2 regions of the Vibrio tritonius genome follow, and region 2 is predicted to be linked to the other one. Evidence: riboswitches for the same ligand, from Rfam matches in the RefSeq annotation. Region 2 holds a riboswitch; the other holds the start of a gene.
The links. Region 2 has a riboswitch for thiamine pyrophosphate ahead of thiD (bifunctional hydroxymethylpyrimidine kinase/phosphomethylpyrimidine kinase). Riboswitches for the same ligand answer to the same signal wherever they lie in the genome.
Positions count from the first base shown of each region.

Region 1: it holds a riboswitch for thiamine pyrophosphate, as region 2 does, so the genes downstream of both, thiC (phosphomethylpyrimidine synthase ThiC) here and thiD (bifunctional hydroxymethylpyrimidine kinase/phosphomethylpyrimidine kinase) in region 2, are expected to answer to the same signal.

Region 1 is NZ_AP014635.1:3,395,457-3,403,242, reverse strand. Features, by position in the region: rRNA gene JCM16456_RS15190 (23S ribosomal RNA) at 1-131, shown strand, start outside; rRNA gene rrf (5S ribosomal RNA) at 222-337, shown strand; tRNA gene JCM16456_RS15180 (tRNA-Asp) at 385-461, shown strand; tRNA gene JCM16456_RS15175 (tRNA-Trp) at 515-591, shown strand; one part of gene JCM16456_RS15165 (IS3 family transposase) at 811-1,279, shown strand; one part of gene JCM16456_RS15165 (IS3 family transposase) at 1,279-2,345, shown strand; gene crcB (fluoride efflux transporter CrcB) at 3,199-3,582, shown strand; TPP riboswitch at 3,683-3,781, shown strand; gene thiC (phosphomethylpyrimidine synthase ThiC) at 3,933-5,876, shown strand; gene JCM16456_RS15150 (thiamine phosphate synthase) at 5,873-7,201, shown strand; gene JCM16456_RS15145 (HesA/MoeB/ThiF family protein) at 7,185-7,786, shown strand, end outside.
Region 2 is NZ_AP014635.1:1,247,373-1,255,158, forward strand. Features, by position in the region: gene JCM16456_RS05665 (LacI family DNA-binding transcriptional regulator) at 1-245, opposite strand, end outside; gene JCM16456_RS05670 (6-phospho-beta-glucosidase) at 409-1,842, opposite strand; gene JCM16456_RS05675 (pirin family protein) at 2,100-2,795, opposite strand; gene JCM16456_RS05680 (hydroxyethylthiazole kinase) at 2,942-3,856, opposite strand; gene thiD (bifunctional hydroxymethylpyrimidine kinase/phosphomethylpyrimidine kinase) at 3,862-4,734, opposite strand; TPP riboswitch at 4,826-4,923, opposite strand; gene JCM16456_RS05690 (TetR/AcrR family transcriptional regulator) at 5,038-5,637, opposite strand; gene JCM16456_RS05695 (AdeC/AdeK/OprM family multidrug efflux complex outer membrane factor) at 5,743-7,194, shown strand; gene JCM16456_RS05700 (HlyD family secretion protein) at 7,215-7,786, shown strand, end outside.

The sequences.
Region 1 (7,786 bases), 1.3 Mb from region 2:
TGAGATGAGTTCTCCCTGGCGCTATAAGCGTCCTAAAGGGTTGTTCGAGACTAGAACGTTGATAGGCAGGGTGTGTAAGCGTTGTGAGGCGTTGAGCTAACCTGTACTAATTGCCCGTGAGACTTAACCATACAACACCAAAAGGGTTTTGACGGACTCGATTAAGACATTTGAATTGTGTTTGAACTTTATAAAATCAGTTTTCCGAATTGAAGAATTTGCTTGGCGACCATAGCGATTTGGACCCACCTGATTCCATGCCGAACTCAGAAGTGAAACGAATTAGCGCCGATGGTAGTGTGGGGCTTCCCCATGTGAGAGTAGGACATCGCCAGGCTTTAATTTCCATTAGCGAGATGCAAGTCTTGTTAATCTGAACATAGCGGAGCGGTAGTTCAGCTGGTTAGAATACCGGCCTGTCACGCCGGGGGTCGCGGGTTCGAATCCCGTCCGTTCCGCCACTACTTCTAAACCTTAGTCCCAGACTGGGGTTTTTTAGTATCTAAAAGATTTTAGGGGTGTAGCTCCAATTGGCAGAGCAGCGGATTCCAAATCCGCGTGTTGGGAGTTCGAATCTCTCCACCCCTGCCATAATTTAAAGCCTTAGCAGAAATGCTAAGGCTTTTTATTTTTTTGTTTATAAAAGTCAGTGTAGTGAGCTGGAATGCCAGTCCGTTCGAATCTCCGGAGTGCCGGCCCAGTCCACCCCTGCCATAATTTAAAGCCTTAGCAGAAATGTTAAGGCTCCCCCTCTGGCAGGATAGTTGTCACTGTTAAAATTTAACCAGTTTGGGCGTTAAAGAGTGTATTTTGTCTCGTATTTCTGTTGAAAGAAAAGAAGCCATATTAAAAAAGTTACTGCCACCTTATTCCATGTCTGTCAGTCAATTGGCAAAAGAGGAAGGCATTAGCACGGCAACCCTGTATTATTGGCGTCAACAACTCAGAGAATCAGGAGCCGCCGTGCCTAATAGCCATACATCATCAGAGCAGTGGTCTGCTCAAACCAAGCTTGCTATCGTTGCTGAAACGTACTCGATGACAGAAAATGAACTTAGCAACTATTGTCGAGAAAAAGGGCTTTACCCCGAACAAGTCGAAGCTTGGCGCAGCGAGTGCATGCACGGTTTTATGTCGAATAAAGAGCGTGAAGCGGACATTAAAAAACAAGCTAAAGCCGACAAAAATGAAATCAAAGCACTAAAGAAAGAACTACGAATCAAAGAGAAAGCCTTAGCCGAAACCGCTGCCTTGTTGGTTCTTCGAAAAAAGCTGAGAGCCTTTTACGGGGAAGAGCCAGAGGACGATTGACCTCGACCGAAGAAAGGCAATGCTTAATCGAGCTCATTCATGAAGCGCAGCAAAATGGTAGTCGTTTAGTCCCGGCCTGCCATGAAGCTCTTATTGATTTACGGACGTATCGTCGTTGGTATCAACAAGGCGAGGTTCAATCCGACAAAAGGAAAACCTGCGCTCGACCACGGCCCGCTAATCAATTATCGCAGCAAGAACATGAAGCGATTATTGATGTTTGTAATCGCCCTGAGTATGCGAGCTTACCGCCGACTCAAATTGTTCCGAGCTTGCTGGATAAGGGCGAATATATTGCTTCAGAGTCGAGTTTTTATCGAGTTCTCAACGCCCATGACCAACTGCATCACCGAGGTCGTCAGCGAAGAAGGCAGCCGCATGCTAAGCCTAGAAGCTATAAAGCAACAGGTCCAAATCAAGTGTATACATGGGACATTACCTATTTACCGTCAAAGGTAAAAGGACAGCATTATTACTTGTATGTTATCGAAGACATCTACAGTCGAAAAATCGTTGGTTACGACGTGTACGAGCGAGAGTGTGGTGAATTAGCGTCACAGCTATTACAAAGAACTCTGATACGAGAGCAGTGCTTTAATCAGCCTATCGTTCTTCACTCAGACAATGGGGCACCGATGAAGTCACTGACCTTCAAAGCCAAAATGGAGGAGCTAGGGATTATATCATCGTATAGTCGCCCAAGGGTCAGTGACGATAATCCCTACATTGAGTCCCTGTTTAGAACGGTGAAATACGTACCGACATGGTCAACAAAGGGCTTTGAGCATCTGAAGTCGAGCCGTAGTTGGGTTGAAACGTTCGTGAGTTGGTACAACACCGAGCACAAACACAGTCAATTAAATTACGTGACACCTTCGCAGCGACACAATGGGAAGGATAAAGCTATCTTAGCGCACAGGGCTGAAGTGTTACTTGCTGCAAAACAGCGGCATCCAGAGCGTTGGTCGCGAGATATTAGGAACTGTAAACCCGTTGGAGAGGTTTACTTAAATCCAGAAAAAGAAGCAGCTTAATAAATAAGCAAATGATGACAACTATCTTGAAAAACACCGGGCTTTTTATTTTTTGTTTAGAAGAATCCGCGTCAGGTGCTGGATTGCCAGTCCGGTCGAATCTCCGGAGTGCCGGCCCAGTCCACTCCTGCCATAATTTAAAGCCTTAGCAGAAATACTAAGGCTTTTTATTTTTCGGTTAGAAGAATTAGCGTTGGATGCTGTAGTGCCAGTCCTGTCGAATCTCCGGAGTGCCGGTGAAGTCAAACTCTACTATGTTTTTTTTATGGAATGTTCACAGCTTGGGATTTTGTGTTTTCTAGCGCGATTAGGTATTGATTCTTACCTCGAATCCTTAATAGTATTGAAAATACCCACTAGAGTCGCTCTATACCGCATTTTAACTTTCCTTTGCCTCATAGTTCATCTTTTGTATTTCACGTTTTTGGTGGCATCTATGATACTTGTGGCTATGGCTACTCCTGCCATTACCAGATCTTTCTTGAGGGTAGAGAGTTGATAATGTCACTACAGTCTGTATTCGGTGCGTTTATGAAATAGGTTTGTTTTTTGATGGTCTTTCTCGTATTTCCTATCTATAGCCCTATTTAAAGATTAACAGCCCCACTTAGTTATGCTTTCCAACTCAATATCATGCATCGTGGTATTCTTTACAAACTTGCTCCTCAGATTTTCGAGGCATTAAACTCATCAAATTTTGATTTTTAACAGTTTAAGTGACTCCTGTAACTTTTTATTTATGCTTATGTTTGTTGTGCTTATCCCTGAAATAAAAAGGGTAAATCTATAAAAAATTGCTTAGAGTTGATCGTTTTTTGCTTACAATGGTAAGCAAATGTTTCGAGGTTTTATCATGAGTCAATTATCTACTTTACTGTTTATCGCTATCGGTGGGGCATTTGGTGCTTGCTCCCGCTATTTGGTTTCTGAGTGGACTGTTACGCTCTTTGGTCGCGCATTTCCCTATGGAACGTTGTCCGTCAATATTATTGGTTCTTTTATCATGGGTGTGTTGATGGCTTGTTTTCAAAACGAGTGGCTTGCTCCATACCCATGGCGCCAAATTATAGGGTTAGGTTTTTTGGGAGCGCTGACTACTTTCTCTACGTTCTCAATGGATAACGTTTTAATGATGGAGCAGGGGGCATTCGTTAAGATGGGCTTCAATGTTGTATTGAACGTATTGTTTAGTATATCGGCTGCTTACGTTGGATATCAGTGGTTACTACGCTCTTAATAGAAGCTGAGCGCTAAGTGTCAAACTGAAAGCTCTCTCTCATTTTTTATGTTAATTACTTAAAGATGTTTGTTAATTTTTAAGTGTTACTTATAATCTCTTTCACTTGTCGGAGTGCCATAAGGCTGAGACCGTTTATTCGGGATCCGTTGAACCTGATCAGGTTAGAACCTGCGAAGGGAACAAGAGAAGACATTTCTCAAAGCTATTTTACCATTGGTATACCCCTATTCTGGGCATATCATGAGTTTTATTGCTTTGTCCTATCTCTCGATTAGCATCCGTTAATCACTCTTGTTGTACACACCCGCCAAGCATTTATCCCTAAATTACTATCCAAGGAAAATGCTATGTCGAATAGAAAAAACGCTAGATTAAGCGCCAAGTCGTTTATTGAATCCTTAACAACATCCCCATTGCCCAACTCATCTAAAGCCTACATTTCTGGTTCTCGCTCGGATGTGCAGGTTCCATTTCGTAAAATCGTTCTTTCAGATTCTCTTGTCGGCGGTACTAAAGAAAACCCCAAGTTTAGTGCTAATGAACCACTGTATGTTTACGATACCTCTGGTCCATATACCGACATTAATGCTCACATCGATATTTTTGCTGGTTTGGCAACGATACGTGCCAAGTGGATTAATGAACGGCAAGATACCGTCGAATTAGCAACAACAGCTTCGTCTTATACCGCAGGAAGACTAAAAGATAATACTCTAGAGGATATTCGATTCCCTCACTTACCAAAAATCCGCAAAGCCAAGCAAGGCAAGATAGTTACACAACTACACTACGCTCGTCAGGGGATAGTTACCCCAGAAATGGAATTCATTGCTATTCGAGAAAACCAGCATCGCTTAGAGGTATCCAATCAAGAATTAGAAAGGCAGCATTCTGGAGAACGTTTTGGTGCTCAAATTCCAGAGTTGATCTCTGGGGAATTTGTTCGTAGTGAAGTTGCGAAAGGACGTGCCATCATTCCATCTAATATTAACCACCCTGAATCGGAACCAATGATTATTGGTCGAAATTTCCTTGTGAAGGTGAATGCCAATATTGGTAATTCTTCGGTTTCTTCATCGATTGAAGAAGAGGTTGAGAAGTTAGTTTGGGCGACGAGATGGGGGGCGGACACGGTCATGGATCTGTCTACTGGTCGCAATATTCATGAGACTCGAGAATGGATTTTACGTAATAGCCCAGTTCCCATTGGTACGGTACCAATGTATCAAGCGTTAGAAAAGGTAAATGGGGTTGCTGAAAACCTATCGTGGGATGTAATGCGCGATACTTTGATTGAACAAGCGGAGCAGGGGGTTGATTACTTCACTATCCATTGTGGTTTGTTGCTTCGCTATGTCCCTATGACGGCAAAACGTATCACCGGTATTGTTTCTCGGGGAGGTTCTATAATCGCTAAATGGTGTCTTGCTCATCACCAAGAGAACTTCTTGTATACCCATTTCAAGGATATTTGCGAGATATGTGCTCAATATGATGTTGCACTATCTTTGGGAGATGGATTACGACCAGGATGTATTGCTGATGCCAATGATGAGGCGCAGTTTGCTGAGCTTCATACATTGGGAGAACTTACCAAAATAGCCTGGGAACATGATGTTCAGGTCATGATAGAAGGCCCGGGACATGTGCCAATGCACATGATCAAGAAGAATATGGAAGAACAACTCGAACATTGTCATGAAGCCCCATTTTACACCTTAGGCCCACTTACCACCGACATTGCTCCCGGTTATGACCATATTACCTCTGGGATTGGTGCTGCCATGATTGGATGGTTTGGTTGTGCGATGCTGTGTTATGTCACACCTAAAGAACATCTCGGATTACCAAATAAAGAAGATGTGAAGACTGGACTAATTACTTACAAACTTGCTGCACATGCTGCTGATTTAGCTAAGGGGCACCCTGGAGCACAACTACGAGATAACGCATTATCAAAGGCTCGTTTTGAATTCCGTTGGGAAGACCAATTTAACCTGTCACTTGATCCCGATACTGCAAGATCGCTCCATGATGAGACTCTTCCACAAGAGTCAGGGAAGATTGCTCATTTTTGTTCTATGTGCGGTCCTAAGTTTTGCTCAATGAAGATCTCTCAAGAAGTACGTGAATACGCAGCGGGACTACCAAAACAAACCTCTGTAGAGACTCATTCTAAAACTATAGACATTCTCAATGCTAGTGAGGGAATGAACCGAATGGCTCAGCGTTTTGTCGATGCAGGTTCTGAGTTGTATTTAGAACCTGCCTGTAGGGAGGATGAAGAATGATTAAGATTCATATCCCGAAACATTGGCCATATCCTATCTCCTCGGTTGCCGAATTCATTACAAAGGTTGAGCATCACCTTTGCTGTGCAAAACGAAATAATGTTTGTTCTAATGAATTCGTCATGAAATTTGAAATGGTCGATGAGCCTACCATTTCCCTACGATTTGACGACTCGAGTGTTCTTTATATCGATGTAAGTATTGGTACTAACTCATCGAATCACTCCTTTTTATCTCAAGAATCTCAAGAATCTCAAGAATCTCAAGAATCTCAAGAAAGTGAGCCGTTTATCTCTCTGCATTACGTTCACGATTTCTTGCTGCAAAAGTCTAATCTGCACAATCCACCCGCATATAATAAAAAGGAGCTGCTGTTAACAAGCGCTCCCAATGGTACGGATTATTTAATATCATCCAGAAAGGGCATTCAGTTTGAACGGTTACCAATTGATATAGCCACCCACTTTAGTTGGTTTGTTGTCTTGCTCGCACTCGAGTTTACAATCGAAGACAGTTTGCTTTTGGCTCGTTCACTTGGACATGTTTCACGTGAAACATCTTGGCCTGTAAAACGACAAGATTTTGCTTGCCCTGTCGACTGGGTATTTGATGAATCTAATGTTCCTCACTGTAAAGAGCAACTCGACAGTCCCAAACCATTCCCTTCTACCTTATCTGAAATTAGCTTATACCCCGTTGTTGATAACAACTTATGGCTGGAACAGTTACTACAGTTAGGTGTAAAAACAATTCAATTAAGGATCAAAAATGTAGAAAAGCGTTCGCTTGAAAAGGCGATAGAAGAAGCAGTTCAACTTGGTAAAACCTATCAGGCCGCTGTTTATATCAATGATCACTGGCAGCTAGCGTTGAAGTGTCAAGCCTATGGAGTCCATCTCGGTCAGGATGATATTTCTCAAGAAAACATATCATTATTACAGCAGGCCAATATCCGACTGGGTATATCTACCCATGGCTACTTTGAAATACTAAGGGTTTATCGAAGCTATCCTAGCTACATCGCTTTGGGTCATGTCTTCTCTACCACAACTAAAAACATGCCTTCTCGTCCCCAAGGATTATATAAGTTAGCGCTCTACCAGAAGTTTATTGAGGGACTATATCAATCACTAGGTAGTAAGCTGATCCCCACTGTCGCGATTGGTGGTATTCAACTTGATAATGCTAGAGAAGTTTACCGCACAGGTGTTAATAGTGTTGCGGTTGTACGAGCGGTAAGTTCAACGTTGCCCAATCTTTCATCTGTTGTTCGAGAGTTTGAGATGTTAAAGCTACGGGAGGTGACAGATGTCAACTCTAACTGATCAGCAGTTCTTACGCTATCAAAAGCAGATTTGTCTTGATGGCTGGAGTGAGGATATTCAAGCCAAACTGTTAGAGCGTACAGTGCTTATTATCGGTTGTGGTGGGTTAGGTAATGCAGCAGCTCTTTATTTGGCTGCTTCTGGGGTAGGTCATTTGGTTCTCGTTGATGATGATGAAGTTGAACTTAGTAATCTCCCTAGACAGGTCACTTACTGCTTCGATGATTTAGGTGTGAGTAAAGTTGATGCGCTAAAAGAAGCAATTCGCCAGCGTAATAGTGATTGTCAGGTCAGGGTTGTAAGAAGGCGAATGACCGATGAACAACTGATGTTAGAAGTAACACTTACAGATGTTGTTCTTGATTGTAGTGACAATATAGCTACTCGCCACCAAGTAAACCGATGCTGTAATCGTAGTGAAATTCCCCTTATCTCTGGCGCTACTGCCGGTTGGGATGGTCAATTTTGTGCGTGGGACTATCAGGCGGATAGTTCGTGCTATCACTGTTTATATCCCGATGATACTAAAGTAATTGCTGACCGTTGTTCATCATTAGGTATTGTCGGGCCACTCGTTGGCATTAT
Region 2 (7,786 bases):
TCAGCCTCACACAGAATAGAACCAAAATAATTACTTTGAAACTGCGGCAAAATGAGACCGATTGAATTAGACACATTAGTTGCGAGCGCTTGTGCAACAGAGCTTGGATGATAGTTGAGAGTCTTCATGGCGCTAAGAACCTTTTCACGGGTACTCTCTTTGACTTGCCCACTTGCGTTGATTACTCGCGATACGGTCGCTTTGGATAATCCGGTGAACTTACAAACGTCAGTGATGGTTGCCATGGCCTCTCCTAATTAATATCGCCACCCAAAGAAATAGGGTGGCGAGTGTAGCAGATTTTCTTCTTCCTTGAAGAAAGAGATCAATACCTTGCCGATCAATCGGTTAATAAAACGAAACTGAACTCATATGTTTGATGGCGGTAACGTCTTTTAATAACGGCAATTAGATTTCTTGACCGTTGCTACGAATGACGTTTTGGTACCAGAAGAAACTCTTCTTCTTCGAACGAGCCATAGTCCCTGTGCCGTCATCGTGTTTGTCGACATAGATAAAACCGTAGCGTTTTTTGTATTCACCGGTGGTGAAAGAAACACAGTCGATACAACCCCATGGTGTGTAACCCATAACTGGTACACCATCTAGCTCAACGGCTTTCTTCACTTCACGGATATGTTCTGCAAGGTATTCAATACGATAGTCATCGTTAATTGAACCATCTTCTTCTACAGTATCGACAGCGCCTAGGCCGTTTTCAACAATGAAAATGGGTTTTTGATAACGTTCATACAGTTCAGATAGGGCATAACGAAGACCTTGAGGATCCACTTGCCAACCCCAATCCGATGCAGGTAGGTGAGGGTTCAATCGGCTTTCGCCAAATAGACTATCCGACTGGCCTTCAACCGGTTGTGCAGACACGATATTCGTCATGTAATAGCTGATGGCAAGATAGTCGGAGCAGCCTTGACGAAGAATCTCAGCATCACCTTCTTCCATCGTCACTTCAATGCCTTTACGTTCCCACTCTTTCAGCAAATAAGTTGGGTAGTAACCACGAACTTGAACATCACTGAAGAGGTACTTTTGACGCATCATATCTTGCGCTTTTAACAAATCTTCAGGGCGGCATGATGCAGGGTAGAGTGGCATCATGTGGATCATGCTACCAATCTGCATGCTTGGGTTGATCTCATGACCGAGTTTGACCACTTGCGCGTGTGCCACAAATTGGTGGTGAGCGACTTGGTATAGCGTTTGTTCTGGCTTTTCATGATCAACGTAAATAACACCTGAATTACAGTAGCCAAACAATGGTGCGCGCCAGTTGGCTTGGTTATTGATCTCGTTGAAAGTGATCCAATATTTGACTTTATTTTGGTAGCGTTTTAGCACCACTTCAGAGAATTTAACGAAGAAGTCGATTACTTTACGGTTAGTCCAACCACCATACTCTTTTACTAAGTGGTGAGGCATTTCAAAGTGAGATAGGGTAATAACTGGCTCGATACCATGCTTTAGTAGTTCATCAAACATGTCGTCATAGAATTGTAGGCCAGCTTCATTTGGTGTTGCTTCATCACCCAATGGGAAAATACGAGTCCAAGCGATCGAAGTACGAAAACATTTAAAGCCCATTTCCGCGAACAGAGCGATATCTTGTTTATAATGGCCATAAAAATCAACGGCTTCATGGTTAGGGTAGAATTTATCATTTTCTACTGTTTCGGTGATAACTCGAGGAACGCCATGAGCACCTTTTGTTAATACGTCAACAATACTTGGACCTTTGCCTTGGGCATTCCAGCCGCCTTCTACTTGGTGAGCTGCTACAGCTCCCCCCCACAAAAAATCATCAGGAAAACCTAATTTCGACATTGAACACCTCTGTTACGCGATAATCGATCGCTATCTAGATTGGATTTCTTATGATTGTAGATCATTTTTACGATTATTGTAACCGGTTTCTGTAACCGGTTACAAAATGAATTAATACTATTGATTTGAGCAAACGGGATTCAAGAATTTTGGCTAATTGTGTTGTGATTAATGATAAAAGTGCCCAAGGATATAGAGCACTTTTGATGAATGTAGTAGATTGGCGAGTGTAATGATGTCATCTTTGACAAGATGAATTATGGCAAATCAAATAGTAGCGCAAGTACTGGTTTCGTTCCCATATTGACCAGATCGAGTGCAAATTCATCGGTCACTTTCGCACCATCACCTGGGTTTAGATTGATGCCATTGATCTCAAGCATGCCTTCAATTAAATGAAGATAAACACGACGACCATTCTCTACGGCAAAGCGCTGCTGAGTTTCTTGTGCCAATGTCACTTGGTAAATCGTGGCATTTTGTTTAATAACAAATGAGCCACTATGACCATCGGGCGAAGCAACAGGGACTAAACCTTGTCTGGCTTCAAATGGTTTTTGTTGATACCCCGGCGCTGTGTCGTGCTCGTGCGGTTCAACCCAGATTTGCAAAAAATGCAGAGTCTCTTTTTGTGATGGATTGAACTCACTGTGATAGATGCCACGACCAGCAGACATCAATTGAAACTCTCCACTAGGTAAGGTCTCAACATTACCTGTACTGTCTTTGTGTGCGATGGTCCCATCTAACACAAAACTCAAAATTTCCATGTTGCGGTGCCCGTGAGTAGCAAAGCCAGCTCCGGGTTGAACCGTATCATCGTTAATGACTCGTAGCGCAGAAAATCCCATGTGGTGAGGGTCGTAATATTGACCAAATGAAAACGAATGGTGGCTATTAAGCCAACCCATGTCGACATTACCTCGGTCATGTGCGGCACGAATTTCAATCATAAGATGTCCTTACAGTGTTCAAACGTTTTTGCTCAGCACTATTTATGGCTCAACAAAAGGATTAAGCACAGTTTAGTCAGTCCTTGTGGGGGATAACACTGTATTCCCCCGTTGAGGTTCATCAAAAAATTTGAACATGTCACCGATTAATATGGGTATCTTTCGATGTTCATTTTTAACCGTTTACTTAGTGTCGCCTCATCCAGATGATAGAGAATGTCTAACATCTCTCCGGCCAGAAAACCGGGTCCATCACATCGCTCGGCAGCAATTTCTCCAACGACGCCCCAAATTGCCGCAGCAGCTAAACCGCTGCACTCACCGACGGCAGCAAAAGCGCCAGTAAGTGAACTTAATGCGCAGCCTAAGCCAGTAACGTAAGGCATGATTGGCGAACCATTAGCTAAATAATAGTCGTGATTTTGGGTGACGATAATATCCGTTGCTCCAGAAATAGATACATCCGTCTGATATTGCTCACGAATGTGATGAGCTGCGCTAAGGGCACTCAGCGTTGAATCCTGGCTGTCCACCCCTTTATTACCGCGGGGTAACTCATCAATAGAAGGTGTGTGTCCCGCTAAGGGATTTACTTCTGTTGTGTTATCCAAAGGTGTGTGTCCTGCTAAGGGATTTACTTCTGTGGTGTTATCTAAAGGTGTGTGTCCCGCTAACGCAATCACTTCTGATGCGTTGGCTCGAAGTGTGAGGTGGCGGGCGAGTGAGGCGAAGTGGCGGCTTACTTTGGTGCGATAAGTGCTGGCGCCACAGCCTACTGGGTCGAGTACGATGGGGATGTGGTGTTGGTTAGCACATTCAATGGCGTATTCCATCTGCGCGACGCGTTTCTCATCGAGTGTGCCAATATTGACCACTAGCGCTCCAGCCAATGGTATTAGTTCGGCCATCTCTTGACGGGAGTGGGCCATGATCGGTGATGCGCCTAATGCCAAGAGGCTATTGGCACAAAGGTTCATTACGACATCGTTGGTCATGTTGATGACCAACGGACGTTCGCGGCGCACGGTTTCAAGAAAATTAGCGATCTGTTTGATGTTCATCGCGTTCATCGTGCCTCCGCATTATTGGTACTGGCCATTTGCGCGCTGTCTAGCGCATAAAAGTGATGAACTGGCCCATGACCTTGACCCACTTGGAGTCGATGGCTTTGGCGTAGTGCTTGGGTGAGATAAACCTTCGCTGTTGCGATCGCTTCTTCGAGCGTGCTACCCAGTGCTAACTGCGTTGCAATTGCAGACGAAAGCGTACACCCCGTGCCGTGAGTATTGTGGGTTGCGATACGTGGGCCGTTAAACGTGGTGATTCTGTTACGCTTAATCAGATAATCCTCAGCTTGATGAGGATCGTCGCTGTGGCCGCCTTTGAGCAAAACAGGATAATCAAAGCGCGCCAGTGCCGAGCGAAGGCGAGCGACGTTGGTGTAATGGAATGGTTGGTTGACCATGATTGCCGCTTCGTAAAAATTAGGGGTTACCAACGAGGCGAAAGGAAACAGAGTTTGACACAAGGTATCAATGGCATCAGGGGAGACTAAACGGTCACCACTGGTCGCGACCATCACTGGGTCAATCACCACATGTTGGATAGCATATTGGTTTAGTTTCGCCGCAACGGCTTCGATAATGGCGACATTGGGCAGCATGCCGATTTTAATCGCATCGATATGAATATCGGAAAGTACCGCATCAAGCTGAGCCGCCACATTCGCTGGTGGGATGGGGTGAATATCCATGACGCCGCAACTGTTTTGTGCTGTTACTGCAGTAATCACGCTACAAGCAAACCCACCATTTGCGCTAATGGCTTTGATATCGGCTTGAATCCCCGCGCCACCACCACTATCAGAACCTGCGATGGTTAGAATATTAGGTAGGGGAGATGAGGTAGATAAGGAAGAAATGTCTGTTTTAGAGTTCATGGTTGTGCTCCTCAACATGACATGAGGAACCAACCTAAGGCACAAACACCTTAGTGATTGTCGTTGGTAAATGATCGGTAAATGGATCGCGCCGCAGACACTCATAGTTCCCTACGTCAGTGTTAACTGAATCAGGTTCAACGGGTCTCGCAAAGCGATCTCAGCCAAATGGCACCCCGACTATCGGCTTTTATCCTAACAACTTAGATTAAATTAGCAATCAATTAATCACTCTAAGAGGTGAGTGTTACTCTTAAAGTCTCTACTGAGTTAGCGAATTAGTTCGCGAAGTAACGCTTGCTTCTATTTTTTGTAGAGACACAAAAATGCTTCGACTGCTTTATCAACCGTTTCGCGTATCTGTTTATCTGTTGGCATTTCAATCGCACGCAGCGCATAAGGTTCAAAGTGTTCTGCGGTTAATAATCCTTTCAGTTGCATGGCTGCATACCAAGGATCTGCGTGGCGCAAAGTGCCACGTTCCATTTGATGCTGCAAATAACCACTCAAATGAACCCAGCCTTTTTTGGGGCCATTTTCATAAAAATGTCGACCGATTGATGAGCGTTCTGCTTCATTAACCGCCATGCGATAAATAGCCATGATATCTGGCTTTAAAACGGATTGAAGAAAGTTATACCCAAATTCAGGCAAAGCAACATGCATGTCGTCTTGATGATCCAAAGAGACAAAAGCGTTCTCAATTTGTTCGGTCGCAGAAGATTCCATCACCGCAGCGAAGATCTCTTCTTTCGAATTGAAATAATTGTAGAGCGTTGCCTTTGAGCCACCAAGCTGTTTGGCAATGTACGACATGGAGGTTTGCTCAAATCCTTGCTGGGTAAAAGAATCCTTCGCTATATCCAAAATAGCTTGCCTTTTTTCTTCGCTTTTTACTCGCATCGGCTACTCGTGTCCTATCAAAAATTGTGAATAAGTTTCGCTTGACGAACGATCAAAGTCAAGAGTATAACTGTACGGTACGGTTTAGTTATAAGGTAAATTAGCGTGAAAAGCAATGCGTTATGTACTCGATGGCGAGCCATCCGTCCCCGCCACTTGGCCTTAACATTGGTCAGTGTGGCGGTTCTAAACGGATGTGTGGCGCCGGATGATCAAGCCACTCCACAATTGACAGAGATGAGTGAGCTTCATTTCCAACAAAGTTTTGCCAACAGCCAATTGGTCGATTGGCCAACAATGGAATGGTGGACTCGATACCAAGATCCACAACTCAACACCTTGATGCAAGAGGCATTTGCCACATCGCCTGATCTCAAAATTGCGCAGGCGCGGTTGCGAGATGCACGCGGTATCGCCGAACAAATTGGCGCAATCAAGCGTCCATCTGTGGGGTTAAATGCCAGCGCCTCTGAAAGCAAGGTAAGTTACAAGTATCAAGCATACAGTCCACCTTACGATTGGAACGACTATGGTTCTGTTACCCTCAACTTCCAGTATGACTTTGACTTTTGGGGTAAAAACAAGGCTGCAGTGGTGGCTGCCACAAGTGAATTGGCCGCAACGCAAGCTGAAACCGTTTCTGCCCAGTTGATGCTAGCGACTTCGATAGCCAATGCGTACGCCGAGCTAGCTCGTTTGTACAAAAACCAACATACGGTGGATGAAGCGGTACAACTGCGGTCAAAAACCGTTGAACTGCTACAAAAACGTTATGAGAACGGACTTGAGACATTGGGTTCGGTTAATCAAGCCAAATCAATTCGTGCCAGTGTCGAAGCTGAGTTACTGGGGATTAATGAATCGATCGCGTTGCAGAAAAACGCCATTGCAGCATTGATTGGTGTCGGGCCCGATCGCGGATTAACGATTACAGAGCCAAAGATTGCGCTGGATAAACGCTATGGGCTGCCAAGCCATGTCGGGGTGGGTTTGTTAGGGCATCGTGCGGATATTACCGCGGCTCGTTGGCGTGCAGAAGCAGCAGCTCAACGTGTAGGGATTGCTAAAGCGCAGTACTACCCTGATGTTACCTTATCTGCGTTTATTGGTTATCAAGCTTTTGGTTTAGATAACTTAACACGTAGTGGTAATGATGCGGGCAGTATTGGTCCTGCGATTTACTTGCCTCTTTTTACGGGTGGTCGTTTAGATGGACAACTCACCTCTGCTCGTGCGCATTATCAAGAAGCGGTCAACAGCTATAACCGCACCTTAACGAATGCACTGCACGAAGTGGCGGATGTAGTAACCAGCAGTTCTGCACTTGATGCTCGAATTCAGAAGACACAAGAAGCCGTTGATGCAGCTCAGCAAGCATACGATATCGCTAACAATCGCTACAACGGTGGCTTAGCGACCTATCTCGATGTATTGGTCGCAGAAGAAGCATTGTTGAATAACCAAAGGGCGCTGGTTAACTTGCAGTCGCGCGCCTTCAGTCTTGACCTCGCTCTAGTACATGCCTTGGGCGCAGGCTACCAACCACAAAAGTCATGATCGGTTAAAAGGTTTTCCAAATGAGTACTGAACAATCTCAACAAGAGACAAATAATGTCGAAAATGAACGTGTTACTCGTTCCCGTAAACGTGGTTTTACTGCTTTAGCAGCAGCGATTGTGATTGCTGCGGCGGGTTACGGTTCTTACTGGTACTTTTATGCATCACGCTATGTGAGTACTGATAACGCATATGCTGAAGCAGAAGTGGCGGCGGTGACGCCAGCGGTTGATGGTATCGTTGCAAAAGTGAATGTGGTGGATACCCAATTTGTGCACAAGGGGGATGTTTTAGTCAATATTGACAATACCGATGCTCAAATAGCGCTTGATCGCGCCGCTGCTGATTTGGCCTTGGCGAAGCGTCATGTACAAAGCTATCTGGCGAATAACGACGGTTTGACCGCGTTAGTCGATGCACAAGAAGAGAATGCCAAACGGGCAGATGCTCAACTGCAGGCATCAAAAGCAGACTTTGAACGTGCAACCATCGATTTAAAACGTCGTGAAGACTTAGTGCGGTCTGGTTCGGTGTCTGGTGAAGAGCTGACTAATGCGCAAACCGCATTTGAACAGGCGAAAGCAAATTTAGA